Regions from separate parts of the Nocardiopsis sp. YSL2 genome, predicted to be linked through region 2. Evidence: riboswitches for the same ligand, from Rfam matches in the RefSeq annotation. Region 2 holds a riboswitch; the other holds the start of a gene.
The links. Region 2 has a riboswitch for glycine ahead of gcvP (aminomethyl-transferring glycine dehydrogenase). Riboswitches for the same ligand answer to the same signal wherever they lie in the genome.

Region 1: another riboswitch for glycine. It lies ahead of gcvT (glycine cleavage system aminomethyltransferase GcvT); the one in region 2 lies ahead of gcvP (aminomethyl-transferring glycine dehydrogenase).

Annotation. Positions count from the first base shown of each region.
Region 1 covers NZ_JAMOAO010000001.1:4,048,133-4,063,581, forward strand. Annotated here, with positions in the region: gene M1P99_RS17970 (DUF3618 domain-containing protein) at 1-141, shown strand, start outside; gene M1P99_RS17975 (hypothetical protein) at 543-1,058, shown strand; gene M1P99_RS17980 (alanine racemase) at 1,028-2,257, opposite strand; gene purU (formyltetrahydrofolate deformylase) at 2,452-3,339, shown strand; gene M1P99_RS17990 (CsbD family protein) at 3,624-3,824, shown strand; gene M1P99_RS17995 (Asp23/Gls24 family envelope stress response protein) at 3,865-4,329, shown strand; gene M1P99_RS18000 (hypothetical protein) at 4,371-4,649, shown strand; gene M1P99_RS18005 (hypothetical protein) at 4,693-4,866, shown strand; gene M1P99_RS18010 (Asp23/Gls24 family envelope stress response protein) at 4,875-5,252, shown strand; gene M1P99_RS18015 (DUF6286 domain-containing protein) at 5,254-5,859, shown strand; gene M1P99_RS18020 (alkaline shock response membrane anchor protein AmaP) at 5,862-6,452, shown strand; gene M1P99_RS18025 (VOC family protein) at 6,538-6,942, shown strand; gene M1P99_RS18030 (hypothetical protein) at 7,096-7,290, shown strand; gene M1P99_RS18035 (L-serine ammonia-lyase) at 7,387-8,799, opposite strand; gene glyA (serine hydroxymethyltransferase) at 8,876-10,144, opposite strand; gene gcvH (glycine cleavage system protein GcvH) at 10,151-10,531, opposite strand; gene gcvT (glycine cleavage system aminomethyltransferase GcvT) at 10,685-11,800, opposite strand; glycine riboswitch at 11,945-12,045, opposite strand; gene blaOXA (class D beta-lactamase) at 12,212-13,129, shown strand; gene M1P99_RS18060 (3-deoxy-7-phosphoheptulonate synthase) at 13,252-14,313, opposite strand; gene M1P99_RS18065 (AMP-binding protein) at 14,517-15,449, opposite strand, start outside.
Region 2 covers NZ_JAMOAO010000001.1:5,001,278-5,016,726, reverse strand. Annotated here, with positions in the region: gene M1P99_RS22130 (site-2 protease family protein) at 1-911, opposite strand, end outside; gene M1P99_RS22125 (PD-(D/E)XK nuclease family protein) at 995-1,807, shown strand; gene M1P99_RS22120 (response regulator transcription factor) at 1,846-2,547, shown strand; gene M1P99_RS22115 (threonine/serine exporter ThrE family protein) at 2,767-4,197, shown strand; gene M1P99_RS22110 (DUF5999 family protein) at 4,377-4,565, shown strand; gene M1P99_RS22105 (tetratricopeptide repeat protein) at 4,803-6,059, opposite strand; gene gcvP (aminomethyl-transferring glycine dehydrogenase) at 6,296-9,190, opposite strand; glycine riboswitch at 9,287-9,374, opposite strand; gene M1P99_RS22095 (MerR family transcriptional regulator) at 9,536-10,018, opposite strand; gene M1P99_RS22090 (bifunctional nuclease family protein) at 10,466-10,939, opposite strand; gene M1P99_RS22085 (FHA domain-containing protein) at 11,260-11,802, opposite strand; gene M1P99_RS22080 (mannose-1-phosphate guanyltransferase) at 12,411-14,915, opposite strand; gene M1P99_RS22075 (CDP-alcohol phosphatidyltransferase family protein) at 15,129-15,449, opposite strand, start outside.

The DNA of each region.
Region 1 (15,449 bases), 950 kb from region 2:
CTCAAGGGCGACGACGAGGTGGTGGCCACCTATGAGTCCCGCGGGAAGATGTCGACCGAGGCCCTGCTGCTGATGGCCGGCATCGGCGCGGTCGTCACCGTGGGCGTGGTTGCCTGGGCTGTACGCCGCAGGCGCGGTTAGAACATCGCTGGGAGGGGCCCGTGCACCGGCGCGGGCCCTTCGGCGTGTTCGGCGAAAACCCGTTGTACGGCGCTCGGGCGGCTGGGTAGCGTCGCGGCCATGACCGAGGACTGGCTCCGCCTCAACCGGGAGAACTGGGACGACCGGGCGCGTGTGCACGCCGACAGCGACTTCTACGACCTGCCCGGGTTCCGCGCGGGCGCCTGCACGCTGCGGGAGTTCGAGCTTGCCGAGGTCGGGGACGTCTCCGGCCGCAGCCTTCTGCACCTGCAGTGCCACATGGGCCAGGACACGCTGTCCTGGGCGCGCCGCGGGGCGGCGGTGACCGGTGTGGACTTCTCCGAACCCGCGATCCGCACGGCCCGGGGGCTGCCGAGGACATCGGGAGGTCGGCCCGGTTCGTGGTCTCCGACGTCTACGGTGCGCCCGATGCCCTGGGCGGTGAGCGCTTCGACATCGTCTACACGGGGATCGGCGCCCTGGTGTGGCTGCCCGACCTCACCCGCTGGGCGGAGGTGGTGGCCGCCTCGCTCGACGTCGGCGGCTTCCTCTACCTCGCGGAGTTCCACCCCCTGACCGACATCCTGGGCGACGACGGCCTCAGCGTGGAGGAGGGCTACTTCGACGACGGGGCCGAGGTGAGCGACTTCCCCTTCACCTACACGGGCGGCGGTGAACTCGCCAGCACGGTGACGGTCGAGTGGCGCCACCCTCTCGGGGACGTGGTGACCGCCCTGGCGGACGCCGGGCTGCGGATCGAGTTCTTGCACGAGCACGACGCCACGCTGTTCCAGCGCTACCCCGGACTGCGGCGTGACGGGGCCGGGCTGTACCGCTTCCCGCCCAGCCATCCGCGCATCCCGCTGATGTACTCGTTGCGGGCGCGTCAGAGGAAGGTCCGGCCCTCGCCCCGGTAGGTGGGTGCCGTGCCCAGGTAGGCGCCGGTGTCGGAGTCGACCAGGTGCAGGGTGTCGAAGCGCTCGCACAGCTCCCCGGCCTTGGCGTGGCGCATCCACACGCGGTCGCCGATTCCGAGCCGGTCGGCCGCCGCGCCCAGCAGGGGGGTCTGGACCTCGCCCGCGCCCTCGTTGGCGGTGAGGGACAGCCCCGCGGGCAGGTGCGGCAGCGGTGCCCGGAACCGGTCGGCGGGGCCGGAGGCGGGGTATCCGCCGCCGAGCACCGTGGCCACCCCTCGGGCGGGGCGGCGCACGACGGGGAGCGCGTAGAGCGCGGCGGGGCGCCCGTCGAAGGACCGGTAGTGGTCGAACAGGTGAGGGTGGAAGAGCCCGGACCCGGCGGCGAGTTCGGTGACGGCCCGCTCCCGGCCGGTCGTGTGCAGGCTGCCGGTGCCGCCGCCGTTGACGAAGCGCGGGTCGGCCACCGCGCGCACGGCCCGTACGATCGCGGCGCGTCGCCGGGCCAGCTCGATGGCGGAGCGGCGCTGGATACCGCGCAGGAGGCGGCCGTACAGGGGCCGTCCGGGCGGGGCGTCGCCGACTCCGGCGATCTGGCCCTCGTAGGCCATGATGCCGTCCAGGACCAGTTCCGGGCGGCGCTGGACGGCCAGGGCGAGAGCGGAGGCCTGTGCGGGTGTGCGGATGGGCGAGCGGTAGCTGCCGATGCGCGCGGCGGAGCCGAACGGCTGCCAGCTGGTGTCGATGTCCAGGCACACCCTGATGCGCGGGGGCCGCGGGGTGTCGGAGGCGGCTTCGGCGACGGCGGAGGCGATCAGGTCCAGGTGGGCGGTGTCGTCCACCATCAGGGTGATGACGCGGGCGGCGCCGGGGTCGCGGGCGAGCCGGACCAGGGCGTGGCGGTCGGCCGTGGGGTAGGCGACGAGGATGTCCTGGGCCAGGGGGTCGTCCGGGCCGCCGGAGGCGAGCCAGAGGGCCTCGGGGAGGGTGAAGGCCATGATCCCCGCGTAGCCGGGCAGTTCCAGGACGGTCCGGAGCAGGTCACGGCTGCGCACGGACTTGCTGGCGACGCGCACGGGTCGGCCGTGCGCGCGCCGGGTGAGCGCCGCGGCGTTGGCGCGGAACGCCGCGAGGTCGACCATGGCGAAGGGGGGCTCCAGGTCGCGTGTGGCGGCGTCGTAGGTCTCGCGCAGGCTTGTCATGGCACGAGGATGCCAGAACGTGAATGTTTTTCATATTGTCCGGAGTGCACGATTTCTCCTTGATGGGGCGTTCGCCGCCGTGAGCGGGTCGCCGGTCGCCGCGGTGCGGGATCGGGCCCACGGCTTGCGCGGGGTCGATACCCTGGTATGTCACGGCTGATCAGCCGGTCCGATCCCAGGAGTGGAACCTTTCCATGAGTGAGCGCGAGTACATTCTGACCCTTTCGTGCCCCGACAGCCGGGGCATCGTCGCGGCGGTGGCCAACCTGCTGTCCGACCACGGTTGCAACATCACCGAGAGTCAGCAGTACGGCGACCACTACACCGGCCGGTTCTTCCTGCGGATGCAGTTCCTCGCGGAGTCAGGTGCGGACGGCGTGGTGGGCGAGGACGTCCTGCGAGGGGCGTTCGCCGCCCTGGCCGGGGACTTCGGCGAGGGGTCCGGCGACCCGGTCGTGGAGTGGAGCCTGCAGGCGACCGACGCGCGCCCCCGCATGATCGTGATGGTGTCCAAGTTCGGGCACTGCCTCAACGACCTGCTCTACCGCCAGCGCAGCGGCCTGCTGGACGTCGACATCGCGGCGGTGGTCTCCAACCACCCGGACCTGGAGTTCCTGGCCGACTCCTACGGTGTGGACTTCCACCACCTGCCGGTCAACGCCCGGACCAAGCCGGAGCAGGAGGCGCGGCTGCTGGAGCTGGTCGACTCCTACGACGTGGACCTCGTCGTCCTGGCCCGGTACATGCAGGTGCTCTCGGAGCAGCTGTGCACCAAGATGTCCGGCCGGATCATCAACATCCACCACTCGTTCCTGCCGAGCTTCAAGGGCGCCCGTCCCTACCACCAGGCGCACGCGCGCGGGGTCAAGCTCATCGGTGCGACCGCCCACTACGTCACCGCCGATCTCGACGAGGGGCCGATCATCGAGCAGGAGGTGTCCCGGGTGGCTCACACCGACAGCCCGGAGCGGCTGACGGCGATCGGCCGGGACCTGGAGTCCGTGGCGCTGGCGCGCGCGGTGAACTGGCATGCGCAACGCCGCGTCCTGATGAACGGTGGGAAGACCGTCATCTTCGCCTGACCTCCACACGGCCGCGGCCGGGGAGTTTTTTCGGACACATCGGGGCGCCTTCGGGCGCCCCGTCGTCGTTTCTGGGCCCGGGTGGGTTTCCGGACAGGAATTGGGGCACAGATGGTATTGACATGACCTTCGTGACCTGCGAATTATCGCTTAGAGTACCTTGCCTGTAACTCAGAGTGTGTATATGGTGTGAATGGTTCCATACCCGTGCGGTCGCGTGGAGTACGCGGTCTGCGGGTTTCGGTCAGCTAATTCCGGGTCGTGTGACCCGGCAGGGGGCACTCATGGGCAAGCACTTCGACGACGCGGTCGGCAAGGGCAAGGAAGCGTTCGGCAAGGTCACGGGGGACCAGGGCACCGAGGCCGAGGGCAAGGTCGACCAGGCCAAGGGCCAGGCCAAGGACGCCGCGGACAAGGTCAAGGACAAGGCCGAGGAGCTCAAGGGCAAGGCCGCCGAGCGGATCAAGGACACCTTCGACCGCTGACACCGTCACAGACCGTCTGACCACCGCGGAAGGGGAACCAGTGTCGGATACGAGGACCGAGGCCGGAGTGCCGGAAGCGCGCACCGGCGGACGCAGGGACACCGCGTCGCACAATGGCGCGGGCCGAACCCAGATCGCCGACGGCGTCGTGGCCAAGATCGCCGGCATGGCGGCCCGCGAGATCGGCGGGGTCTATGCCATGGGCGGCGGGGCGGCCCGCGCGGTCGGTGCCGTCAGAGACGCCATGACCAGGGGGGACACCTCGGTCGCGCGCGGGGTGGCGGTCGAGGTCGGTGAGCGCCAGGCGGCCGTCGACATCGACGTGGTCGTCGAGTACGGCGCCGCCATCCAGGACCTGGCCGCGGCGGTGCGCCGCAACGTCACCTCGGCGGTCGAACGGATGACCGGGCTGGAGGTCACCGAGATCAACATCAAGGTGGACGACATCCACCTGCCCGACGACGACGGCGACGAGGACGCTGCCTCCGAGCCGCGGGTCCAGTAGTGGAGGCCGACGCCCGGGACCCGGGCGAGGTGGCCCGGGGCATGGCGGAGGCCGTCGCCACTTGCCCGGACGTCGTGGCGCTGTCCACGGGAGGGTTCGGAACCCTCCAGACGCCCGTACCCGGCGGGCGGGTGCGCGGGGTCGCGGTCCGGGGCGACCACGTCGAGGTCGGCGTGGTCGTGCGCTTCGGCCGCCCGATCACGGACATCACCGCCGAGATCCGGGCCACCCTGGCACCGATGGCGGTCGGCCGGGCCGTCCACGTCTATGTCGAGGACGTGGTCGCCGGGCTCGGAGGGGGTAGCCGCACGGGCGGCTGAGGGTGACAGGGTGCTGGACACAGCTGGACAAGAGGGGGAAGCCATGTGGCCGATCGTTGGGTTGTCCTACGGGACGGTACTGGGTCTGGCCGGCGCGTTCGGCGGTTTCACGGCCTTCGCGCTGGTCCTGGTCCTCGGACTGGTCGGTTTCGTCGCGGGCCGGGCGATGGAGGGCGAGATCGACCTGGCCGAGATGTTCACGCGGCGATCGGCCTGAGGGGCACAGTGGCCGGAACACGAACCGACGCGGTACCCCGCCAGCGTGTCGAGACGGAGCCGCCGGGATCGGCCGGGCGGCACCGCGAGAGCGGTGCCGCCCGGGACCCGGGCGGCCGGACCGACATCGCCTCGGGCGTGATCGAGAAGGCGGCGGCCCGCGCCGTGCGCGAGGTGGACGGGGCGAGCGCGGTCCGCGCCCGACCCGTCCGCGCCAGGACGAGCGGCCGCGTCGTCCTGCTGCGGCTGCGGATCGCCGTGCGCTACCCCCGGGCCACACGCGAGGTCGCGGCCCGGGTGCGTGAGCACGTCAAGGACCGGGTCGAGTGGACGACCGGCATGACCGTCCACCACATCGACATCGAGATCGCGGAGTTGGTGCGCTGACATGACCACCGTCGAAGAGGTGCTCGGCCGCCCGGACCACGGCATGGAGCGGAAGGCGACACGGGTGGCGGTCCACACCTTCCGTCCCCGCCGGTCGTGGCCCGCGGTGATCACGGGGCTGGCGATCCTGACGGCGGCCGTGGTGTCGGCCGCCGAGGTCATCTCCGCCCTGGCCGGGAGCCCGCTGCGGCTGATCCCCGTCGGACGCGCCGGGGAGTTCGCCGCCACCACGACCTGGTCGCAGCCGTCGGTGCAGATCGCCTCCGCGGCCCTGGCACTGATCGGGCTGGCACTGATCGTCCTGGCCCTCGCTCCGGGCCGGAGCCGGTGGACGGCCCTGCGCACCGGCGATCCGGCACTGGTGGTCGGCCTGACGCGGCCCGCGCTGCGCCGGACGGTGAGCGCGGCGGCCCAGGAGGTCGGCGGCGTCGAGGGCGCGCACGTGGTGGTCCGCGGCCACCGGCTGCGAGTGCACGTCCGCACCGGAATGCGGACGTCGGAAGGGCTGGCCGAGGAGGTGACCGCGGCGGTGGAGCGGCGGCTGGAGGAGTTGGCGCCGCTGCGCAGCATGCGGATCGTCACGCACGTGCGGCACGCGGAGGGTTGACGATGGCGCGGGACAGGAATCGCAGGTCGGCGCGTGGCAACCGGCTCGGTCTGGCGCTGGTGGGAGGTGTGCTCCTGGCGGGCGGGCTGGCCGCGCTCGCGCTGGGGCGGGGGGTGCTCGGCGCGGATCTGGCGGGAGGGGCCCTCCTGGGCTCCGCGGCCATGGAGACGCTCGGCCGGCAGTGGGTCCCCTACGCCGCGGTTGCGCTGTCCTTCGTCGCGGCCTTCCTCGCTCTGCGCTGGCTGCTCGTGCAGGGCATGAACGACACCCTGAGCCGACTGGTCCTGGAACAGGGGTCCGACGGCCGGGTGGAGATCAGCGAGAGCGTGGCGCGCGGCGCCCTGGAGCAGGAGGTCGCCGGGTATCCGGGCGTGCGCCGGGCCCGGGCACGGCTGACCGAGTCCAGCGACGAGCCGCACCTGCGCCTGGCACTGACACTGGAGGACGACGCGGACGTGGCCGGGGTGTGGCGGCGCGTGCGGTCCGAGGCCCTGGCCAACCTGCGCCACGCCCTGGAACGGGACCGGATTCCGGCGGTGGTGCGGATGTCGATGACCGCCCCCGCCAAGAACCCGCGCCGCAGCCTGGCCTGACTCCTGGCGGTGCCGATCGGACCGGCTTGGCAAAGTCGGTGTGGGAGGGCCCTCCGGGAGCGCACCTCGGGGTTACGTTGGCGCCATGACGAGACTGACCTTCATGAACCTGCCCGTGCGCGACATCGGTGCCACGCACGCGTTCTGGGCGTCGCTGGGATTCTCCTTCAACCCCGAGTTCTCGGACGAGAAGGCCCTGTGCATGATCGTGAGCGACGCCTCCTTCGTGATGCTGCTGGAGGATTCCTTCTTCCGGAGCTTCCTGCCCGAGGGGGACTCGATCGCCGCCGCCGGATCGGAGCTGATCACGGCGGTCTCGGTCGGCAGCCGACAGGAGGCCGACACCCTGGCCGAGACGGCGTCGGCCGCCGGGGGACGGGCGGTGTCCACCATGGACGAATCCGGGATGTACTCGCGCATGATCGCCGACCCGGACGGGCACCTGTGGGAGTTCCTGCACATGGACATGGGCGCCGCGGACGCCTCCTGACGGCTCACCGTGCCGGATCAGAGGACTCGCCCCCTCCGACAGCGGCTCTCCACGCGCGTGCATCCCCGCCACGCCAAATGCGGTGACAATGCGGTGCGGCCCGGAGCCCTCGGGTAGTCAGGTACCGGAGTGGTACCGACGAGGGGAGGGCCCGTGCCCGCTGTGAACATCGAGTTCACGGAAGAGGAGATGGAACAGATCCGTCAGGCCGCCGCGGCCGAGGAGACCAGCGTCACGAAGCTGGCGCACGAGAGTGTGCTGTCGAGTCTGCAACAGCACCGCGTCATGGCGATCGCCGCGCGGGTGACCCGGGCCTCCGCGGGCCTGGACGGGCGACGCGCCCCGTAGCGGGTTCGGAACCGGGCACCCGCCTGCCCGTGGGCCAGGCGGTGGAGCATGATCCGGGCCTGTTCGGCAGGGGCGCACGCGGTTCCCCGAGGCGCCTCAGCACTCGATGACGTTGACGGCGAGGCCGCCGCGCGAGGTCTCCTTGTACTTGTCCATCATGTCGCGGCCGGTGTCGCGCATGGTCCGGATGACCTTGTCCAGCGACACGAAGTGGCTGCCGTCGCCGCGCAGCGCGATCCGGGCGGCGCTGATGGCCTTGACCGAGGCCAGCGCGTTGCGCTCGATGCACGGCACCTGCACCAGGCCCCCGATCGGGTCGCAGGTCAGGCCCAGGTTGTGCTCCATCGCGATCTCCGCCGCGTTCTCCACCTGGGCCGGTGTGCCGCCCAGCACTTCGGCCAGGCCCGCGGCGGCCATCGAGGACGCCGAGCCGACCTCGCCCTGGCAGCCCACCTCCGCGCCCGAGATCGACGCGTTCTGCTTGAAGAGCAGGCCGATCGCGGCGGCGGTCAGCATGAACCGCACGACCCCGTCGTCCCCGGCGCCCGGGCTGAAGTGCAGGTAGTAGTGCAGCACCGCCGGGACGATGCCCGCCGCGCCGTTGGTCGGCGCGGTCACCACCCGCCCGCCCGCGGCGTTCTCCTCGTTGACCGCCAGCGCGTACAGGGTGATCCAGTCGCTGCCCCGCATCGGATCGGGGTCGGCGGCCGTGGGCGCCAGGAGCCCCGCGTCGTCGCACGTCCCGCCCAGCTGGCGGTACAGCCGGTGCGCGCGGCGCGGCACCTTGAGCCCGCCGGGCAGGCTGCCCTCGGTCATGACCCCGCGGCGCACGCACTGGCGCATCGCGGTCCAGATGGTGAGCAGCTCCGCGTGGATCTCGTCGGCCGTCCGGCCGAAGGCCTGCTCGTTGGCGAGCATGACGGCGCTGATCGACATCCCCGTGTCCGCGCAGATCGACAGCAGCTCCTCGGCGCTGTTGAAGGGGTGGGGGACCTCGGTGTCGTCGGCCTTGATCCGGTCGGCGCCCGCGGCCCGCTCGTCCACGACGAACCCGCCGCCGACGGAGTAGTACACCTTGGCCGCCAGCTCCACGCCGGCGGCGTCCAGCGCCACGAAGCGCATGCCGTTGGGGTGGTCGGGCAGGCTCTCCTTGCGGCGGAAGTCCACGTCCACGGCCGGGTCGAAGGCCACCTTCGGGCCCTGGGGCCCGCCCAGTTCCAGGGCGCGCTCCTCGCGCACCCGCCCGACCAGGCCGGGGACCGCGTCCACGTCCACGTGCTCGGGCGTGTGTCCCATCAGTCCCAGGATGACCGCGGTGTCGCTGCCGTGGCCCTTGCCGGTGAGCGCCAGCGAACCGTACAGTTCGGCGCGCACGTGCGCCGTGGCGTCCAGGACTCCGTCCTCGCTCAGGCGCCCCGCGAAGGTCCGCGCGGCCTTCATCGGGCCGACCGTGTGCGAACTCGACGGTCCGATACCGATCTTGAACAGGTCGAACACGCTGATGGCCATGGCTGTCCTCCTCGTTGAGTACAGGGCCCTGGTACAGAACTGCCGTGCGGGGCACGGGGCCCCGCACGGCAGGGCTCTACAGGTTGGGGTAGAGCGGGTGCTTCGCGGCCAGGGCCCGCACGCGGGCGCTCAGCGCCTGGGCGTCGAAGTCCGGCTTGAGGGCCTCGGCGATGATGTCGGAGACCTCGGTGAAGTCCTCCTCGCCGAAGCCGCGGGTGGCCAGGGCCGGGGTGCCGATGCGCAGCCCCGAGGTCACCATCGGCGGGCGCGGGTCGTTGGGCACCGCGTTGCGGTTGACCGTGATCCCGACCGAGTGCAGGCGGTCCTCGGCCTCCTGGCCGTTGAGCGGGGAGTCCACCAGGTCCACCAGGACCAGGTGCACGTCCGTGCCGCCCGTGAGCACCTTCACACCGGCCTCGGTCATGTCCGGGCGGGTCAGGCGCTCGGCCAGGAGCTTGGCGCCGGCCACGGTGCGGCGCTGGCGCTCGGCGAAGGCCTCGCTCGCGGCGATCTTGAACGCGACCGCCTTGGCGGCGATGACGTGCTCCAGGGGGCCGCCCTGCATGCCGGGGAAGACGGCGGAGTTGATCTTCTTGCCCAGGGCGGCCGTGGACAGGATCATGCCGCCGCGCGGGCCGCCCAGGGTCTTGTGCGTGGTGGTGGTGACCACGTCGGCGAACGGCACCGGGTTGGGGTGCAGCCCGGCCGCGACCAGGCCCGCGAAGTGGGCCATGTCGACCATGAGCAGGGCGCCGGTCTCGTCGGCGATCTGGCGGAAGCGCTCGAAGTCGAGCCGGCGCGGGTAGGCGGACCAGCCCGCGACGATCATCTTGGGCTGGTGCTCCTTGGCCAGGGCGGCGACCTCGTCGTAGTCGACGGTGCCGTCGTGCTCGCGTACGTGGTAGGCCACGGCGTTGAGGATCTTGCCGGAGTAGTTGATGCGCATGCCGTGGGTGAGGTGGCCGCCGTGGGCCAGGTCCAGGCCCAGGATCGTGTCGCCGGGCTTGAGCAGCGCGAAGTACACGGCGGTGTTGGCCTGGGCGCCCGAGTGCGGCTGGACGTTGGCGTGCTCGGCTCCGAACAGCGCCTTGGCGCGGTCGATGGCCAGCTGTTCGACGACGTCGACGTGTTCGCAGCCGCCGTAGTAGCGGCGGCCGGGGTAGCCCTCGGCGTACTTGTTGGTCAGGACGGTGCCCTGTGCTTCGAGAACGGCCTGGGGGGCGAAGTTCTCCGAGGCGATCATTTCCAGGGTGTCGCGCTGGCGTGCCAGTTCGGCGTCCACCGCGGCCGACACCTCGGGGTCCAGTTCGCTCAGTGCCTGGTCGAGCGTGTTGTCGTTAGCCATCTCGGCCTACTCCTCGCCTTCGGTCAGCTTGGTGTACTCCTCGGCGGAGAGCAGTCCCGAGGGCTCCTCGGAGAGCCGGGCCCGGAAGAGCCACCCGTCCTCGAAGGGGGCGGTGTTGATGGTCTCCGGCGCGTCCTCCAGTGCGCCGTTGACCTCGATCACCTCGCCGGAGACCGGCGAGTAGACGTCGCTGACGGACTTGGTGGACTCGACTTCGCCGCACGCCTGGCCCGCGGTCACCTCGGTGCCCGACTCGGGCAGCTCGACGTAGACGATGTCGCCGAGGGACTCGGCGGCGAACGCGGTGATCCCGACCGTGGCGATCCCGTCCTTCACCACGACCCACTCGTGTTTGGCGGTGTAACCCAGCTCCGTGGGAACGCTCACTTCAACTCTCCTTGGAGGTGTTCCATTTCCTGCCGCGCGCCCTCGGGCGGCCCGGCCCGGCCTACGCCTGGTGCCGCCTCGTCCGTGCAGGTCCCTGTGCGGGGATCCCACCGGGCGGGGCGGGCAGGCCTTCGGGGTGTGAAGGCCCCAGTCCTACGGCTGCCGCTGGTAGAACGGCAGCTCGACCACGTCGACGGCCTCGCCCCGGCCCCGCACGTCCACGGTGAACGTGCCGGTCGCGGTGTCGAGGTCGCCGTCCACGTAGGCCATGGCGATGGGGCGGCCCAGGGTCGGGGAGGGCGCGCCGCTGGTGATGGTGCCGACGGTGACGCCGTCGCGCTGGACCTCCTGGCCCCTGCGCAGCGGGCGCCGGCCCTGGGCGACCAGGCCGATGAGGCGCCGTGCGCGCGCGGTGCGCGAGGCCTTCTCCAGCGCGGCGCGGCCGACGAAGTCACCGTCCTTGTCGAACTTCACCACGCGGCCCAGACCGGCGTCGAAGGGGGTGAGTTCGGCGGTGAGCTCCTGGCCGTACAGCGGCATGCCGGCCTCCATGCGGAGGGTGTCGCGGGCCGAGAGCCCGGCGGGCACGAGCCCGTGGTCGGCGCCGGCCGCCATGAGCGCCTCCCAGACCCGGGGAGCGTCGGCGGCGGGGCGGACGAAGATCTCGAAGCCGTCCTCGCCGGTGTAGCCGGTGCGGGCGAGCAGGACGGGCTGTCCGGCGACGGTGTGCTCGTAGCCGGCGTAGTAGCGGATGGAGTCGAGGTCGGCGTCGGTGAGCGGCGCGAGGATCTCGACGGCGCGCGGCCCCTGGATCGCGATGAGGGCGTGGTCGGCGGACTCGTCGCTCACCTGGACGTCGAAGCCCTCGGCCCGCTCGGCGAGCGCGGCGGACACGACGGGCGCGTTGGCGGCGTTGGCGACGACCAGGTACTCCTGCTCGCCGAGCCGGTAGACGATGAGGTCGTCCAGGACGCCGCCGTCGGCGTCGGTGATCATGGTGTAGCGGGCGCGGCCGACCTTGACCTTGGACAGGTGGCCGACCAGCGCGTAGTCGAGGGCTGCGGCGGCCTGGGGTCCGCTCAGGCGGATCTCGCCCATGTGGGAGAGGTCGAAGAGGCCGGCGGCCTCGCGGACCGCCTTGTGCTCGGCGGTCTCGCTGCCGTAGCGCAGCGGCATGAGCCACCCGGCGAAGTCGACCAGGGTGGCCCCGGCCTTCTCGTGGATCTCGCGCAGTGCGGTGGCACGCGGAACTGAGGCGGGCTCTGACATGGGCACTCCCGAGAGGATGGGCGTCGTGACGTGCGTGGCGTTGCCATCCTCCCCCTCTGTCATCGGTGCCTGAGAGCTTCACCGCGCGCCCGGCGTGGCTTGCACCTTCGGCGAGGGACGTCGGTCCCTGCTTTCCAGAGTGGTCTCGCCCGTACGGTCCGTGTGCCTGAGAGGTTGTCTGTGGGGAGGGATTGCTCCTTCGGCGGTCCGTGTTGGCTACGCGGACGCTCTCCCGTACGGGGTCAGCAACACGTTCAGCCTAGCAGCGGGCACAGTCGGCCCCCAAGGCTGCCCGACGCGTGTGCGAGGACACGATCGCGGGAGGCCGCCCCACGGCGTGATCGGAGGGACTAGCGTGTGGGCGGTACAGGGCCCGGCGGGGGCCCTACGCGAAGACACGGAGGGACTGGCGTGGGTACCGACATCGACCGTGCGGGCCGACCGGTGGGTCGTCGGAGCCGACTCGTGGTGACCGCGGGCTGTGCTCTGGCGCTGACGGTCGCCGCCGTGTCCGCGTGCGCCGGGGAGCAGGAGCCGGAGCCGCGGCCGGAGCAGTACTCGGGCAGTGTGCGGGGGGACGTGACCACCGTCGAGCGGGACGACCTGGAATCCCGGTTCGCCGACGCGGGGCTGGAGGGCACCTTCGTGCTCTACGACGCGGACTCGCGGGTGTCCACCGTGGTCGACGTCGAGCAGGCGGCCGTGCGCCAGGTCCCGGCGTCGACGTTCAAGATCCCCAACACGCTGATCGGGCTGCAGACCGGTGCCGTGGCCGACGTGGACGAGGTGCTGCCCTACGGGGGCGAGCCGCAGCCGGTGGAGGAGTGGGAGCGGGACATGGGTCTGCGCGACGCCTTCCCCGTCTCGAACGTCCCCGTCTACCAGGAGCTGGCCCGGCGCGTCGGGCACGAGCCGATGGCGGCGTGGGTGGACCGCCTGGACTACGGCAACCGCGAGATCGGCGGCGCCGACGCTGTCGACCGGTTCTGGCTGGAGGGCCCGCTGGAGATCTCGGCGCAGGAGCAGACCGAGTTCCTGTCCCTGCTGGCCCGCAAGGAACTGCCGGTGGACACCGCCCACCAGGAGGCGTTGCACGAGATCGCCCTGGTGGAGGAGACGCGGGACTACCGCCTGTACGCCAAGAGCGGGTGGGGCGCCGACGCCGACCCCGCGCCCGGCTGGTGGGTCGGCTGGGTCCAGAGCGGCTCCGACCTGCACACCTTCGCGCTGCGGGTGGAGATCGAGGAGGACGCCGACGCCGAACTGCGCGAGCCCCTCGCCCGCGACCTGCTGGCGGAGCTGGAGGTCCTGCCGCCCGAAGCTGCCTGAACCGGGCGGCGCCCCGGGCGACATCGTGCTCGGACGCGGCGCGGCGGCGGACCCCGGCACACGGAGCGGCCGGGCCCCCGAGGGGTACCCGGCCGCTCCGGCGGTTCGCGGTGCGGTGCCGGTCAGGCGGTGGTCTTGCGGCGTCGGCGCACGGCCTCGGCCAGCTCGGACAGCACGTGCTCGGTGGTCTCCCAGCCCATGCACTTGTCGGTGATGGACTGGCCGTAGGTGAGCGCGGACGGGTCGCCGAGCTTCTGGGCGCCCTCGACGATGAAGCTCTCCAGCATCACGCCGATGATGCCCTTCTGGCCCTCGGCGACCTGGGCCGCGATGGCCGCGGCCACACCCGGCTGGCGGGTGTGGTCCTTGCCGCTGTTGGCGTGGCTGGCGTCGATCATCAGGCGGCGCGGCAGCCCCGAGTTCTCGATGACGTCGAGGGCGTCCCCGACCGGACCGGCCTCGTAGTTGGGGCCGCTGCGGCCGCCGCGCAGGATCACGTGGCAGTCGGGGTTGCCGTCGGTGACGACCACCGAGCCGGCGCCGTGCGGGTCCACGCCGAAGAACGTGTGGGACGCGGCGGCCGCGCCGACCGCGTCCACGGCGACCTGTACGTCGCCGTCGGTGCCGTTCTTGAAGCCGACCGGGGTGCTCAGGCCGCTGCTGAGCTGGCGGTGCACCTGGCTCTCCGTGGTGCGCGCGCCGATCGCGCCCCAGGAGACGACGTCGGCGATGTACTGCGGGGTGATGGGGTCGAGGAACTCGGTCCCGGCGGGCAGGCCCAGGGAGTTGATGTCGAGCAGCAGCTTGCGGGCGGTGCGCAGGCCGCGGTGCACGTCGTAGGTGTCGTCCAGGCCGGGGTCGTTGATCAGGCCCTTCCACCCCACCGTGGTGCGCGGCTTCTCGAAGTACACGCGCATGACCACGCACAGGTCGTCGTTCAGGGACGGCACGAGGGCCTTGAGCCGCTCGGCGTAGTCCATGGCCGACTCGGTGTCGTGCACGGAGCAGGGGCCGACGACGACGAGCAGGCGGTCGTCCTCGCCGTTGAGGACCCGCGTCACCTCGGCGCGGGAGTCCTCCACCAGAGCGCTGCGTTCGGGACCCAGAGGTAGCTCGGCCAGCAGGTCCTCGGGGGCGATGAGCGGCTGGTAACTGGCCACCCTGGTGTCGTTGGTGCTGGGCATGGTCTTCCCCTAGATCCGTCCGGTCTGGCCAGCAGTGGCCACGAAAAACAGTAGCGCGGCCGGGCGGGGCGACATAGTGCCGCAGAAGAATCGGCACGGGTCCACACGATGGGAAACACCACACCGGGATTATCCCGGCGCATAGTCTCATAATGCGAGACGCATTTCCGTGGTCATTCCGGAGCGGGTGCGGGCCGCCGGGATCAGTCCGTCAGCCCGGGGAGGTCCTCCTCCCAGTACTCGCGCGGGTGGCGCGCTCCATCGGTGACCGCGCCCCGTTCGGCCTCGGCCCGGCGCAGTTGCACACGGCGGATCTTACCCGAGACCGTCTTGGGCAGGTCCGCGAACTCCAGGCGTCTGACGCGCTTGTAGGGCGAGAGGCGTTCGCGGGCGTGGGAGAGGATCGCGCGCGCGGTGGCGGCGTCGGGCGCCACCCCGTCGGCGAGGGCGACGTAGGCCTTGGCGACCGACAGTCGCAGCGGGTCCGGCGAGGGGACCACCGCTGCCTCGGCGACATATTCGTGTTCGACGAGGACGCTTTCGAGTTCGAATGGTGAGATGCGGTAATCGGAGGCTTTGAAGACGTCATCGGTGCGGCCGATATAGCGCATGTTCCCGGTGGAATCCCGGCCGGCGATGTCACCGGTGAGGTACAGGTGTCGGCGGACCCTTCCGCCGGCGTCGTCGGAGTCGGCGTAGCCCCGCATCACGCCGACGGGTTCGTCGGTCATGTCCACGCCGATCTGCCCGGTGTCGGCGGGCTCCCCGGTGACCGGATCCACGATGACGATGTCGTAGCCGGGCAGTGGACGGCCCACGGAGCCAGGCACCACGGGCCGCCCGGGACCGTTGCCGACGAGCATGGTGGTCTCGGTCTGCCCGAAGCCGTCGCGGACGGTGATGCCCCAGGCCTCGCGGACCCGGTCCACGACCTCGGCGTTGAGCGGCTCGCCCGCGGCCAGGGCCTCGCGCAGCCCCACCCGCCACGACGCCAGGTCGGTCTGCAGGAGCATCCGCCACACCGTGGGCGGCGCGCACAGGGTGTCGACGCCCCGGCGCACCACCTCGTCGAGCAGCCGTTCGGGGTCGAAGCGGGCCTGGTCCAGAGCCAGCACCGTCGCCTCGGCGTTCCAGGG
Region 2 (15,449 bases):
GACACCGGCGTCCCCGCGGAGTCCGTCACCACCACCGCCTCGGCGCCGGCCGCCTCCGCCCGCCGCTCGGCCTCCGCCAACGGGGTGTCGGAGACCACCGAGACCGACCGCCGCACCAGATCCCTGGCCCTGAGCCCGGGAACCCGCGCACGCAGCCGGGCGCTCTTGAGCGCCTCGGACGCCCCCATCCACATGAACCCGCCCAGCACCACACCCCACACGATCGCCCACGGCCCCGGCGTACTGCCCGCCGACGCGGCGAACAGCCACGGCAGTGACACGACCACCAGCGCCAGCACCCGACCGCCCCAGGCCGCCACCACGCTCCCGGTGTAGGCGCGCCCGGTCACCTTCCACACAGCCGCCCGCAGCAGCCGCCCACCGTCCAACGGCAGCCCCGGCAGCAGGTTGAACACACCCACCAGCAGATTGGCCACCCACAGCTGGAACAGGAGCTCACCCGTGACACTGAACGGCGGGGCCAGCGACGCCAGGCCGAACCCGCCCACGGCCAGCAGCAGCGACAGCGCCGGCCCGGAGAACGCGATCCAGAACTCCCGGCCCGGCGTGGGCGCCTCCCGCTCGATCTCCGAGACCCCGCCCAGCACGTACAGGACGATGCGCCGTACGGGTAGCCCGTACATCCGCGCCACCACCGAGTGCGCCAACTCATGGACCAGCACCGACGCGTACAACAGGACCGCGAAGACGAACGCCAACAGGTAGGCCGACGGCCCCAGCGCCAGCCGCGTCTGCACGACGCCGCCGTAGACCAGCGTGATCAGGACGGCCACGATCCACCACGACGACGTGACGTAGACCGGAACACCGAAGGGCCGCCCCAGCAGTAACCCGGGCTTCTTCGAGCGTCCGGCGGGGCGGGGCGAGGCGGGGTCACTTCCGTTCGTCACGCCCTCAGCCTATGGGGCCCGCCCCGGGCCCCGCCCGCCTGACGGCGTCCCCGGATGTCACGGCCCTCTCGTAGGCTCGGACCATGAGCTCCGTGCCCCTGCCGACCGCGCTGTCGCCCTCCCGCGCCGCCGACTTCCTGCAGTGCCCACTGCTGTTCCGCTTCCGCACCATCGACCGCATCCCGGAAGCGCCCAGCGCGGCCGCCACCCGCGGCACGCTCGTCCACGCCTGCCTGGAACGCCTCTACGAACTCCCCGCCGAGACGCGCACCGCCCGCACCGCCGTCGCGCTCGTCACCCCGCAGTGGGACCGGCTCCGCGCCAAGCGGCCCGAACTGGAGGAGATGTTCGCCGACGACGCCGAACGCGACACCTGGCTGGAGTCCGCCCGCGACCTCGTGCGCCGCTACTTCGACCTGGAGAACCCCACCGCCCTGGAGCCCCGCGAACGCGAGATGGCGCTCAAGGTCGCCCTGCCCACCGGACTGAACCTGCGCGGCTACGTCGACCGCCTCGACGTCGCGCCCTCCGGCCAGATCCGGGTCGTGGACTACAAGACCGGCAAGTCCCCGCACCCCCGCTTCGAGGACAAGGCCAAGTTCCAGGTCTACTTCTACGCCGTCATGATCTGGCGCGACCTCGGTGTCGTCCCCACCCGCCTCCAACTCGTCTACCTCGGCGGCGAGGGTGCCGTGCGCTGGTACGACCCCACCGAGGACGAACTGCGCGCCGTCGAGACCGAGATCACCGACATCTGGGCGCGCATCGAGGCCGCGGGCCGCACCGGCGAGTGGGCGCCCCGCCGCAGCAAGCTCTGCGGCTGGTGCGACCACCAGGCGATCTGCCCGGAGTTCGGCGGCACGCCCCCGCCACTCCCCACGGCACCGACCGCCTGACCCCACCCGTCGCCCGCAGATAGGGCACAATCGCCCCTGTGCCCGTCTCAGTGCTGCTCGTCGACGACCAACCGCTCGTCCGCGCCGGATTCCGGCTGATCCTCGAATCGGCCCCCCACCTGTCCGTCGTGGGCGAGGCCTCCGACGGCGAGCAGGCGGTCCACGCGGTGCGGAGCCTGCTGCCCGACGTCGTGCTCATGGACCTGCGCATGAACGGAACCGACGGCGTGGAGGCCACACGCCGCATCACCTCCTGGGCGCGCGACGGCGGCCACCGAGTCCACGTCCTGGCCCTGACCACCTTCGACCTCGACGAGTACGTCGTCGAGGTCCTGCGCGCCGGAGCGACCGGGTTCCTGCTCAAGGACGCCCCGCCCACCGAGCTGATCGCCGCCGTGGAGGTCGTCGCCGACGGCGCCGCCGTCATCGCCCCCAACGTCCTACGGCGCCTCCTGGACCGGTACGCCCCCCTGCTGCCCGCGCAGACCCCTGCCGCCCCCGCGCTGCCCGACCCCCTCACCGACCGCGAACGCGAGGTCCTGCGGCTGATCGCACGCGGCTGGTCCAACACCGAGATCGCCGAGCACCTCGTCCTGGGCGAGACCACCGTCAAGTCCCACCTGGGCCGCATCCTCGCCAAACTCGGGCTGCGCGACCGCGTCCAAGCGGTCGTCCACGCCTACGAGACCGGCCTCGTCCGCCCCGGCGCGGACCCGCAGGCCCCCCGGACCCACCCGTGACACCGCGCCCGCGGGCCGGCGGCGCACCCGCCGGGACACCCCCGGCGCGTCGTTGTCGGACACCGCCGCGCCTTGACAGGATGATCCGGTGACCGAGTTCACCGGTGCCCGGTACAGCAGCAGGCGAACCCCGGCCCCGCTCACCGCGTCCCCTCTGGGGTCTTGAACATTCGCACTGGCCGACGCGGGGCGCAGGCGGGGAGGGAACGGAGTTCAGCGATGCCGGACAAGCGGGGGCGGCCGGTTCCGCCGAGCGAGGACCGCATGCTCAGCCGCATGCGGGACTGGCGCGCGGCGCACGAACGCGAGCTGACGCCCGACGGCTTCGACGAGGAGGAGGACGTCGCCCTCCCCGACGGCCGGGCCATGGACCTGGTCCTGCGCGTCGGCGAGCTGATGCTCGCCAGCGGCGAGGGCACCGAAGCCGTGAGCGAGGCGATGCTCAGCCTCTCCGTCGCCTTCGAACTGCCGCGCTCGGAGGTCTCGGTCACCTTCACCACCATCACCCTGTCCACCCACCCCGGCGGTGACCACCCGCCGGTGACCGGTGAACGCGTGGTGCGGCGGCGCACGCTGGACTACTTCCGCGTCAACGAACTGCACACCCTCGTGCAGCAGTCGGCGCTGGGCCTGCTGGAGCTGGAGGACGCCGCCGCGCGGCTCACCCAGATCCGGCGCGCCCGCATGCCCTACCCCAACTGGATGATCGCCATCGGCTTCGGCCTGATCGCCTCCAGTGCCAGTGTCATGATGGGCGGCGGCCTGATCGTGGCCGCGGCCGCGTTCCTGGCCACGGTCCTCGGCGACCGCACCTCGGTGTTCCTCGCCCGGCGCGGAGTCGCCGAGTTCTACCAGATGGTCGCCGCGGCCGCCGTGGCCGCCACCATCGGTGTCGGGCTGCTGTGGGTGAGCTCCGAGCTCGCACTCGGCCTCCAGGCTGGAGCGATCATCACCGGCAACATCATGGCGCTGCTGCCCGGACGCCCGCTGGTCTCCAGCATCCAGGACGGCATCAGCGGCAGCTACGTCTCCTCGGCCGCCCGCCTGCTGGAGACGTTCTTCATCCTGGGCGCCATCGTCACGGGTGTGGCCGCCGTCGCCTACACCGCCCAGCAGATCGGCGTGGCCATCGACCTGGAGAGCCTGCCCTCGGCCGGCACCTCCATGGAACCGCTCGTCCTCGTGGGCGCCGCGGGCATCGCCATGGCCTTCGCGATCTCCCTGGCCGTCCCGCCCAAGATGCTGCCCGCCATCGGCGTCCTCGGCGTGATGATCTGGTTGATCTACGCCTGGTTGCGCAGCGCCACCGACGTGCCCGCCGTCGTCGGCACGGTCGCCGGCGCGATCGCCGTGGGCGTGGTCGGCCACTGGCTCGCCCGCTACACGCGCCGACCGGTCCTGCCCTACCTGGTGCCGTCCATCGCCCCTCTGCTGCCCGGCAGCATCCTCTACCGGGGCCTGATCGAGATCACTCAGGGAACGGCCGTCTACGGGCTCCTCAGCCTCGTGGAGGCGGTCATGGTGGCCCTGGCCCTGGGCGCCGGCGTCAACCTCGGCGGCGAGCTCGTCCGCGCCTTCCAGCACGGCGGCCTGGCCGGAGCGGGCATGCGCGGACGACCGGCGGCACGCCGGACACGCGGTGCGTACTGAGTCCTTTTTCCACCGGCTCGGAACCGGAGCGAACCAACCCCGGCCAGGGCGTATCTCACTGGTTGAGAGCGAACGACGACGGTGAGGCCACCAGATCCGGCTCAAACCGCAGCAGCATGTGAAATGAGCCACTACTCTTGGCCTCAGCTCAGTGTCGAGCACGGAAGAAAGGCCATCCCATGTGTAGCCACGAACCTCCCTGTCCGTCCTTCGAGGACACCGACCGCGAAGCCGCGCGCGTCGTCTCCAGCCACCCCGAACAGGGATGGAGCCTGCTCTGCAACGGCGTCGTCCTATTCGACGACACCGGCGAGCTTCTCCCCGACGGGGCGGTTGTCGCCCCGCACCGGCCGCACGTGGCGGCCTGAAGGGCTCCTCGGCCCACCAGCGGTGTACACCGCCCCCCACGGGCCGGATCCGGAGGCCCCCGCACAACGGGGCCCCGCGCCGGCGGCGCCGTTCAGGGCGGCGGCGGACGGCGGGACGGTGGCGTCCCCACCCTCCCGAAGCACCCGCCGACGCGATGGCGGGCGACGGGCGACGCCCGGGCCGTGCCGACCCGGGCGTCGCCCCGCTGAGCGGCCCGCCCCAAGGGGGCCGCCCGCTCAGCCCTGCTCGGGCCAGCCGTCCGGCAGCACGTCCTCCCCGCCCATCGCCGCGCGCAGGCGCCGCCGGAAGTCGGCGTGCACGTCCGCGCCCCACACGAGTTGGCTCGGCGTGCGCAGGGCCTCTTCCATGGCCGCGCGCAGCACGGCCGGACGGGACTCGCCCTCCGCCACCGGCACCGCCAGCAGCGCGTGCATCTGTGTGACGACCGCGAACAGCTCCCCCGCCAGGACGGGCGCGCTCGACGTGGCGACCGCCTCCTCCAGATAGCGGTCCCACCACGGCTCGGCCGCCTCCTCGGACCCTTCGTCCTCCTCCGCAGGCGGCGCGATGGCGCGGCGCAGCCGCCGGCGCACGGCGTCCGCGGTCTCCGGGTCCCGGTCCGCCAGGCCGGCCTGCCATGCGCGTTCGGCGGCCTCGGGCTCGCCCCGCAGGGCCAGGAGCCCGGCCAGGAGTTCCACAGCGGCCCCGGAGACCCCCGGTTCCGCGGCGGGCCCCTCCCGGTCGTGTCCGGACGGCTCCACGACCGCACCGAGATCGCCGATGGCGTGCTCGAGGTGGGCCGCGGCCCGCAGCAGGCGCAGGCCCGGGTCGTCGGCGACCGCGAGCCCGCGTTCGACGGCGGCGGCCGCGGCACCGGGCATCCCCCGCTCCAGCAGACGCCCGGCGAGATCGCGCGAGGCCTCCACGACGGTCTCGGCGTGCAGGCGGCTGATCGGCTCCGGACCGGACGGCAGGGTGAGCGCGCGCTCCCAGTCCTCCTGGGCCCCGGCGGAGTCGCCGCGTGCCTCGGCGGCCCTGGCCAGACCGTAGCGGGCGATGGCGGCGTAGCCCGGCCCACCCAGGTCCAGCAGGCGTTCCCACACGCGTGCGGCCTCGGCGGGTTCCCCGTCCTGCTCCAGGGAGAGGGCCAGGTGGTAGGCGGCGCGCGGGGCGTAGCGGGAGTCCCCGGTGGCCAGGGCCCGGCGTGCGGCGGCGCGGGACGCCGGCGCGTCGCCCCGCCGGTCCTGGACCACCGCCAGTCCGAGCAGCGCGCGGGCCTGCACGGCGGGATGGGGGTTGGCCGCCACGGCCTGCTCGTAGAGCTTGGCGGAGCGTTTGAGGTGGCCGTTCTCTGCGAGGTCCTGGGCCTGGTCGCACAGCGCCGCCGCGTCGAGACCGGACGGCACCTCCTGCTCCGGCGCGTCCTCGGGATCGGTCGCCTCGGGGGCTTCGGCGGGGCCAGAGCGTGCGGCACGTCCGGACGTCGTGGTCATGGGTCCGCTTTCCAGGGGTCGTGGAGGGCGTCGCCGCCACTCTAACCCGCGGCCCCGCGCCGGAGGGCGGCCCGCCCTCCGGGTGTCGATCCGCGCCCGCCCGGGAGGTCCCCTCTCGTCCGGGCGAAGCCCCTCCCTTCCGCCTCGAACGAAGACAAGCGCGACCTTGACGATGTAGATTCACAAATCGGACAAGAGGGGGCGCCGACCGAGTCGGCGCCCCCGTCACGCACGACCTAGAGCTCGAAGGCCTCCGGCGGCGGGCAGGAGCACACCAGGTTGCGGTCGCCGTAGGCCTGGTCGATCCGGCCGACCGGCGGCCAGTACTTGTCCTGGCGCAGCGACGACAGCGGATAGGCCGCCTCCGCCCGGGTGTAGCCGTGCTCCCAGACGTCGGCGGTCAGCGCCTCCGCGGTGTGCGGGGCACCCCGCAGCGGGTTGTCGTCGGCGTCCCACTCCCCCGACTCCACGCGGTCGATCTCGCCGCGGATGGCGATCAGCGCCTGGACGAACCGCTCCAGTTCGGCGAGGTTCTCGCTCTCGGTGGGCTCCACCATGAGGGTGCCCGCCACCGGGAACGACATCGTCGGCGCGTGGAAGCCGTAGTCCATCAGCCGCTTGGCGACGTCCTCGTTGCTGATACCGGTGGCCTTCTGCAGCGGGCGGATGTCGATGACGCACTCGTGCGCCACCAGCCCCTCCGCGCCCGTGTAGAGCACCGGGAAGTACGGCTCCAGCCGCTTGGCCAGGTAGTTCGCCGACAGCACCGCGGTCTCGGTGGCGGCACGCAGACCGTCACCGCCCATCATCCGCACGTAGGCCCAGGAGATGGGCAGGATGCCGGCCGAACCGAACGGCGCCGCCGAGACGGGTCCCACGCCGGTGTGCGGCCCGGCCTCGGGCTGGCCCGGGTGGTTGGGCAGGAATCCGGCCAGGTGGGAGCGGACCGCGACCGGGCCCACACCCGGACCACCGCCGCCGTGCGGGATGCAGAAGGTCTTGTGCAGGTTCAGGTGGCTGACGTCCGCGCCGAACTCGCCGGGCTTGGCCCAGCCCAGCAGGGCGTTGAGGTTGGCGCCGTCGACGTAGACCTGGCCGCCGGCCTCGTGGACGAGTCGGCACACCTCGGTGATGGTGTCCTCGTACACGCCGTGTGTGGACGGGTAGGTGACCATGATCGCCGCCAGGTCGTCGGCGTGCTCGGTCGTCTTGGCCCGCAGGTCGGCCACGTCCACGTTGCCGTTGTCGTCACAGGCCACGACCGCCACGCGCATCCCGGCCATCACCGCGCTGGCGGCGTTGGTGCCGTGCGCGGAGCTGGGGATGAGGCACACGTCGCGGTGGGCCTCGCCGCGGGAGCGGTGGTAGCCGCGGATGGCCAGCAGCCCGGCGAGCTCGCCCTGCGACCCCGCGTTGGGCTGGAGCGAGACCGCGTCGTAGCCGGTGACCTCCGCCAGCCACGCCTCCAGGTCGCGCACGATCCGCACGCTCCCGGCCGCCTGGTCCAGCGGCGCGAAGGGGTGCAGGCCCGCGAACTCGGGCCAGGTGATGGCCTCCATCTCGGCCGTGGCGTTGAGCTTCATCGTGCACGAGCCCAGCGGGATCATCGTGCGGTCCAGCGCCAGGTCGCGGTCGGACAGGCGCCGCATGTAGCGCAGCAGCGAGGTCTCGCTGCGGTGGGTGTTGAACACCTCGTGCGCCAGGTAGTCCACGCCCCGGGCCAGGTCGGCGGGAAGGCGGTCGGCGTTCTCGTCCACGCTCAGGCGGATCCGCGAGGAGCCCCGCTCGGCCTCGCCGAACGCGGCCAGCACCTCCTCCAGGTCCGCCGCCGAGGTGGTCTCGTCCACGCTCACGCCGACCGTGGACCCGTCGACGGCCAGCAGGTTGTAGCCGGCCTCCAGCGCCGCTTCCACGACGCGGTCGGAGCTAGGTACGCGCACGCGCAGGGTGTCGAAGTAGGCGGAGTGGACGACCTCGAAGCCGCGTTCGGTCAGGGCGTCGGCCAGCGCCACGGTGCGGGCGTGCACCTGCCGGGCGATCGCGCGCAGGCCGTCGGGACCGTGGTAGACCGCGTACATCCCGGCCATGATGGCCAGCAGCACCTGGGCCGTACAGATGTTGCTGGTGGCCTTCTCGCGACGGATGTGCTGCTCACGGGTCTGCAGGGCGAGCCGGTAGGCGGGGCGGCCGGCGTTGTCGACCGAGACGCCGACCAGACGGCCGGGCAGCTGGCGCCGCAGCTTCTCGCCGACCGACATGTAGCCCGCGTGCGGACCGCCGAACCCGAGCGGCACGCCGAAGCGCTGGGTGGAGCCCACCGCGATGTCGGCGCCCAGGTCACCGGGGCTGCGCAGCAGGGTCAGGGCGAGGATGTCGGCGGCCACGACCGCCATCGCGCCGCGCTCGTGGGCGGCGGCGACGATCCCGCTCGGGTCGCGGACCACACCGCTGGAGGCGGGGTACTGCACCAGGACGCCGAAGGCCTCGGCGTCGGGCAGCCCGTCGGTGAGGTCGGCGACGACGACCTCGATCCCCAGGGGCTCGGCGCGGGTGCGCAGCACCTGCAGGGTCTGCGGGAAGACGTCGGCGTCCACGACGAACACGTTGCCCTTGGCCTTGGAGGCGCGGCGGGCCAGCGTCATGGCCTCTGCGGCGGCCGTGGCCTCATCGAGCAGGGAGGCGCCGGAGACGGGCAGGCCGGTCAGGTCCGAGACCATCGTCTGGAAGTTCAGCAGGGCCTCCAGCCGGCCCTGGGAGATCTCGGGCTGGTAGGGCGTGTAGGCCGTGTACCAGGCGGGGTTCTCCAGGATGTTGCGCAGGATGACCGGCGGGGTGAGGGTGTCGTAGTACCCCAGGCCGATCATCGAGGTGCGCACGGCGTTGCGGGAGGCGATGTCCTTCAGCTCGGCCAGGGCCTCGGCCTCGCCCAGCGCCTCGGGCAGGTCGAGCGGGGCGCCGGTCCCGGGAGCGCTGAGGATCGACTCGGGCACGGCCGCGCGCATGAGCTCCTCGGTGGAGCCGTAGCCGACCGTCTTGAGCATCTCCTGGACCTCGGCGGGCGTCGGACCGATGTGGCGGTCGGCGAAGACCCGGGCGGGAGCGCCTGGACTGTTCCATGACTGATCGGGCACGGAGACCTCCTGGTGACAGGGCCGAGATGCTCGGCAGTGTTCCTCACGGTCTCCCCCTCTGTCACCGGGCACGGCGGTGCCGGGCTTCAGAGCGGCCTCTTCCACGCGGTCCTGGTGCCTGAGAGGTTACTGGGGAGTATTGCCCCGTCGGCGCCCCTGCCGGGGTCTCTCCCGCGTGGTCTTGTCAGCCTGTTGACGTAGTTGTACGTACACACGGACAAGGCGAATGTCAGGATTCGTCCCTGCCGTGCCTACGACCGTACTCGATCACCAGGCGCCACGCCGAGTCAGGGCAGGTGTGTCGGTCGCCCCACCGGCCCGCCGCGCGGCCCGCGCCGCCCCGGGTCAGCCGGTGCGGCGTTCCCGCCGGCGCCGCGCCAGTTCGTCCACGGGCTGGGGCGCGGGAAGGTCGGCCCGCTCCTCGGCCGGGACCACGCCCAGGGCCTCCTCCAGCTCACGCCAGACGTTGGCCAGGGCCAGGCCGAACATGCCCTGGCCGCGCTGCATCAGGTCGACGACCTCGTCGGGCGTGGTGCACTCGTAGACGCTCACGCCGTCGCTCATCAGGGTGATGCGGGCCAGATCGGGGGCGGGGCGTCCGCGCAGGTGGTCGACCGCGTTGCGGATCTGCTGGAGCGAGATGCCCGTGTCCAGCAGCCGTTTGGCCACCTTGAGCAAGAGGATGTCGGGGAGGCTGTACAGGGGGGCGTTCTGGGCACCGGAATGCACGCTCGGTTCCACCAGGCCGGTTCTGGCCCAGTAGTCGAGTTGGCGATAGGTGATCCCCGCGGCCGTGCACGCCGCTGGGCCCCGATACCCGACGTCCATAGGCAGCGCCACCACGTCCTCTTCGCACAGCAGGCCCTGCTGCCCCGCTAGCCGCAGCGCGGACCGCCTGTCATGTGGCTCCCGCTTGCCGCTCGCTACCGCCACGCCGACCTCCGGCCTCTCGTCCCACGGCGGCGTCGACAGGGGATATCCACTTGGGGAATGGGTGCGCCATGGGTCCCACAGCAATGACGGTAGGACGGCCGACCGGCATGGTCAACGACAGCCCCCGGCGCGTCGCCAAGTACCCGAAGCACGGACCGTCACGGCGGTACCCGGAGAGTCCCACCCGCCCGGGCGGGATACGGCCCTGACCGTTCCGGTCACTTCCCACGCCCAATCTATCACTGGCTCGTTTGACAAAGCCGCAGGTCGCAGCCGTGTCATACCCGGTGGTGCCCTTGGCACCACGCAGAAGGGACCCACCGTCGGCGGGTCCCTTCGACGCTACTCCGTCCGTCGGCCGAAGTCCTCGGGCGAGATGTTGTCCAGGAACTCCCGGAACGCCTCCACCTGGTCTTCCTGCTCGTCCGGTATCGGCATGCCGGCCTCTTCGATCACGTCCTCGTGCGCGTAGATCGGCGTGCCTGTGCGCAGCGCCAGAGCGATGGAGTCCGAGGGACGAGCGCTGACCTCCACACCGTTGCTGAAGACCAGTTCCGCGTAGAAGATGCCGTCACTGAGCCCGGTGATGTTCACCGTCTTGAGCCCGGTGTCGAGGGCGTCGAGCACATCCCGGAACAGGTCGTGCGTGAGGGGCCTGGCGGGTGCGACGCCCTGCTGCGCCAGGGCGATCGCGGTCGCCTCCACACCGCCGATCCAGATCGGCAGGTAGCGGTCCCCATCGGATTCCTTGAGCAGGACAATCGGCTGGTTCGAGGGCATCTCAACCCGGACGCCGACGACCTCCATGTGCTTCACAGCGGCTCCGTCCCACGAGTCGTCATGCCGGATGGGCGCTCGTCCCTGCTCCCCCGTTGGATCAGGACCCGAGGGCGAAATCGGCACCCTTCGATACAAAGCTCTCCGGAGGCGGGGGGCCGCAAACCTTCCCGCCCCTCCCGTCGCCCGCCAGCGCCCCGCGGGGCTCTTCGCCCGGAGCGGGGCTACCACCCTCAACGGAGAGCCTACGGCCCCAGTTCCCCGGACCCGTCATGGAGCCCCTCCCCGTCCGCCCGCGGGGCCCCTGCGGCGGGAGGAGGCGGTTCCCGCCCGACCTCCCGCCCGTGCCCGGCAGCGCCTCAGCGGCGCGGCTTGGTCAGCAGGACCATACGGAACTTTCCGATCTGGATCTCGTCCCCGCCGCCGAGTTCGGCCTCGTCGACCGGCTCGCGGTTGACGTAGGTGCCGTTGAGGCTGCCCACGTCCCGGACACCGAAGCCGTTGCCGCGGCGGAAGAACTCCACGTGGCGCCGGGAGACGGTGACGTCGTCGAGGAAGATGTCGCTGTTGGGGTGGCGCCCGGCGGTGGTGACGTCGCTGTCCAGGAGGAACCGGCTGCCGGCGTTCGGGCCGCGCCGGACCACCAGGAGCGCTGTGCCCGAGGGAAGGGCGTCGGCGTTGGCGGGATCATCACCACTGAGCTCGTCGCCGGAGTCCTCTTCCTCCAGGGCCTGGATGCCCGAGATGGAAATGGTGGACGTGACATCGCCTGCGGCGTCCCCACCCGCACTGGGCTGTGGGCTCTGCTGTTCTGGCCTGCGGACGGGAGTCCCGCAGTGGGAGCAGAAACGGGCATCATCCGCAACGGCGTGACCGCACTGCGTGCAGTAAACGCTCGACATAGGTCGGCTCGGCCTCCTACCGCACGGGGCGGTGCTTGATTCGGCTGATCGGTGGCACGTCGCGGGCACCGCGCGGGCCCTCGGCCCACACACCGCCCGGAGCGTGGTGAGACGGTGCCCAGTCACGGCGACGGGACGCCTCACGGTCGGTCGCTAGGTCTCTTCCCCCCAGTTGCGCTCCTTCTCACCCGGGTCGGGGCGTCCGCCGCTGCCGGGATACCCGCCCCAGACGGCGACTCGGACGCCGGGGAACACTCGACTTTAAACCATATCCCTGTCCAGGAAGGGATTCGCTCCTCCTCGGCCTGCCGCAGAAGGCCCTGGACACCCCCGCGGCCCGGTCCGGCCGACACGGCACCCGGGGCACCGCATCCGCCTGTGGCCGATCTCGGATGAGATGGACACCTGTCCTGATGCTGATGCGCTGGACGGCCGTTTGGTTCTCCCCGATCCGCAACGAATTCGCAGGAACTTCACGGCACCGCGACGACCTGCTGATATGTCGAGTTTAGCCGGAGACGGACCTTCGTGTCGGCTACTCCGCGCCATGGTGGCGACACACAACGCGCGGGTGCGGACGTCCCGCGTCCGCACCCGCGCGCACGCGCCTATCCCTCCGCGCGTTCCACGACCGCGGCCCACTCGTCCAGCAGCCGCTGGGCCGTGTCGGAGTCAGGACCTTCGGCCCAAAGATGCGTGACGGCCTCGGAGGTGTCGGGCAGGACCAGCGCCCATCCGCCGTCGGCCTCCAGCACCCGCACGCCGTCCGTGGTGTCCAGCTCGCGGTCGCCCGCCGCCTCGACCACGGCGCGCATGACGCTGCCCTTGACCGCCCAGGGGGTCGGGACGGAACGGCGCAGCAGGTGCGCCCGCGGGATGGCCCGGTCGATCTGGCTCAGCGACCGACGGGTCCGGGCCACCAGTCCCAGCAACCGCACGAAGGCGGCGATGCCGTCGCTGGTGGGGCTGAACTCCGGCAGAACGAAACCGCCTCGACCGTCGGCGGCGAAGATGACGTCCTCGGCGCCTCCCTGCACGGCCTTGGTGAGTTCGTCCGTGGCCGTGGCCGTCCAGTGCACATCCACACCGTGCGACCGGGCGACGGTCTCGGCGACCCGGGTGGTGGTCACCGGCAGCGCCACCCGGCCGCCGCCCCGCTCGGCCGCGACCAGGTCCAGCACCACGAGCAGGGCGCGGTCGTCGTCGACCAGCTCACCGTTCTCGTCCACGATCGCGAGCCGCTCGGCCACGGGGTCGAACCGCACCCCGAAGTCCGCCCGCGAACTCGACACGAGCTCGCCCAGCCGCTCCAGGTCGCGCATCTTCTTGGCGACGGTGTCGGTGGGCGAGACCTCGTCGAGGCGGTTGTTGACGGTGAGCACATCGACGCCGATGCGCCCCAGCAGCGAGGGCAGGATCAGCGAGCTGGTACCGCCCGCGCAGTCGATCACCACCTTGAGCTCGGCCTCGGCCACCCCGGAGGCGTCGACCGACGACAACAGTTCGCCGGTGTAGTTCTCCACCACGCGCGAGGGCTGGGTGAGCTCGGCGATCTCGCCGGGGAAGGCGCGGCGGTACTCCGCACGGGAGAAGACCCGGTCGAGCTTGCGCTGGGCGCCCGGGGACAGGTCGGCGCCCCTGTCGTCCAGGAACAGGATGTCCACCGACTCCGGGTCCCCAGGGGTGGTCCGCAGCGCGACGCCCCCGCTGACCCCGCTCTGGGAGGTGTGGAACCGCGCCACGGGCAGCGGCACCACCTCCAGGTCGCGCACGTCGATGGCGGCCGACGTCAGCGCGCTGATCACCGCTCGCTTGAGCGTACGGGCCGCACGGGAGACGTCGCGGGAGGTCGTGACGATCGCACCCTTCTTCAGGGTCGTGGCGAAGGCGTTGGCCAGGCGCACCGCCAGTTCGGGCGTGATCTCCACGTTGGTCAGGCCGGACACGCCGCGGGGGCCGAACAGCGAGCGCTGCCCGCGCGACTCCCAGATGACGTTGTCGTTGACGACGGCGCCGGCCTCGATGGTCTTGAAGGGGTAGACCTTGACGTCGTTGTGCACGTAGGCCTCGGACTCGATGACGCAGTCCTCGCCCACGACCGCGCCCTCCTCCACGCGGACCGCGGCCATGATGTCGGTGTTCTTGCCGATGACCGCGCCCCGGAGGTTGGCGCCGCGCCCGACGAACACGTTGTCGTGCAGGACCGTGCGGTGGCAGAAGGCGTCGGCGCGCACCACGGCGTTGCTTCCCACCACGGTGTACTCGCGCAGTTCGGCTCCGGCCTCGACCTTGGCGTAGTCGCCGACGTAGAGCGGACCCTTGAGGACGGCGTTGGGGTCGACCCGGGCGCCCTCGCCGATCCACACGCCCGGGGAGACCTCGAAGCCGTCGATCTCGACGTCGACCTTGCCCGAGAGCACGTCCGCCTGGGCGCTGAGGTAGCTCTCGTGGGTGCCCACGTCCTCCCAGTAGCCGTCGGCGATGTAGCCGTAGAGGGGCTCGCCCTCCTCCAGGAGCTCGGGGAAGACGTCACCGGACCAGTCGACGACCTCGCCCGGGGCCACGCGTTCGAGGACCTCCGGCTCCATGATGTAGATGCCGGTGTTGACGGTGTCGGAGAAGACCTGGCCCCACGTCGGTTTCTCCAGGAACCGCTGGATCCGGCCCTGTTCGTCGACGATGATGATGCCGAACTCCAGCGGGTTGGGCACCCGCTTGAGGGCGATGGTGACCTTGGCGCCGCTCTCCTTGTGGAAGCGGACCATGTCGGTCAGGTCGATGTCGGTCAGCGCGTCCCCGGAGATGACGAGGAACGGTTCGCCGCGCAGGTACTCCTCGGCGTTCTTGACGCTGCCCGCGGTCCCCAGGGGGACCTCCTCGGCGACGTAGTCGAGCTTCATGCCCAACTCCTCGCCGTCTCCGAAGTAGTTGCGGATGAGGGTGGCCAGGAACTGGACGGTCACGACCGTCTCGGTGAAACCGTGCTTGCGCAGCAGGAGCAGCACGTGCTCCATGATGGGCTTGTTGACCACCGGCAGCAGGGGTTTGGGCTGGTTGGCGGTCATGGGCCGGAGCCGGGTGCCCTCGCCCCCGGCCATCAGGACCGCCTTCATCGACGGCATGTGGGCCGGGTTCGCGGACTCGCTGTTGGACGTGGTCATCGCCGGTACCTCCGTACGACGCCGCCGTCGAGCCGCCCGGCGAGGGGATGGTGTTCGGAGCGCGCACCGTCGCGCGCGGTGGGACATGTGCTTCTCATGACGGAGATGACACTCCCTTTCGATCCGACAGGACTCGCGGTGAGCCGGTCCGCCGGTTCGTGTCACTCAGGGGCCGGTGTGCCCCTGACCGGTGCGGCCCGGCCTTTCCGGGCCCTGTGGTGCCGCGCCGGGGTCGCCGTCCGCGGTCTCCGGAGCGGTCGGATCGGGTCGATCCGCGCTCGGTCCGGGTGCGGGGTCGCTGTCGTCGGCACCCCCGCGGATGCCGGGTCGATCAGCGCCTTCGTCACGGCGGGTCTGAGCCATCAGGCGCAGCCCCTGGACGGCGTAGAGCAGTCCGGCCCACCAGTACAGAGCAGTTCCCCACAGAGCAAACGCCCAACCTATAATTCTCGCCACATCCGCGACGATCGAAGCGTGCGCCGCGAT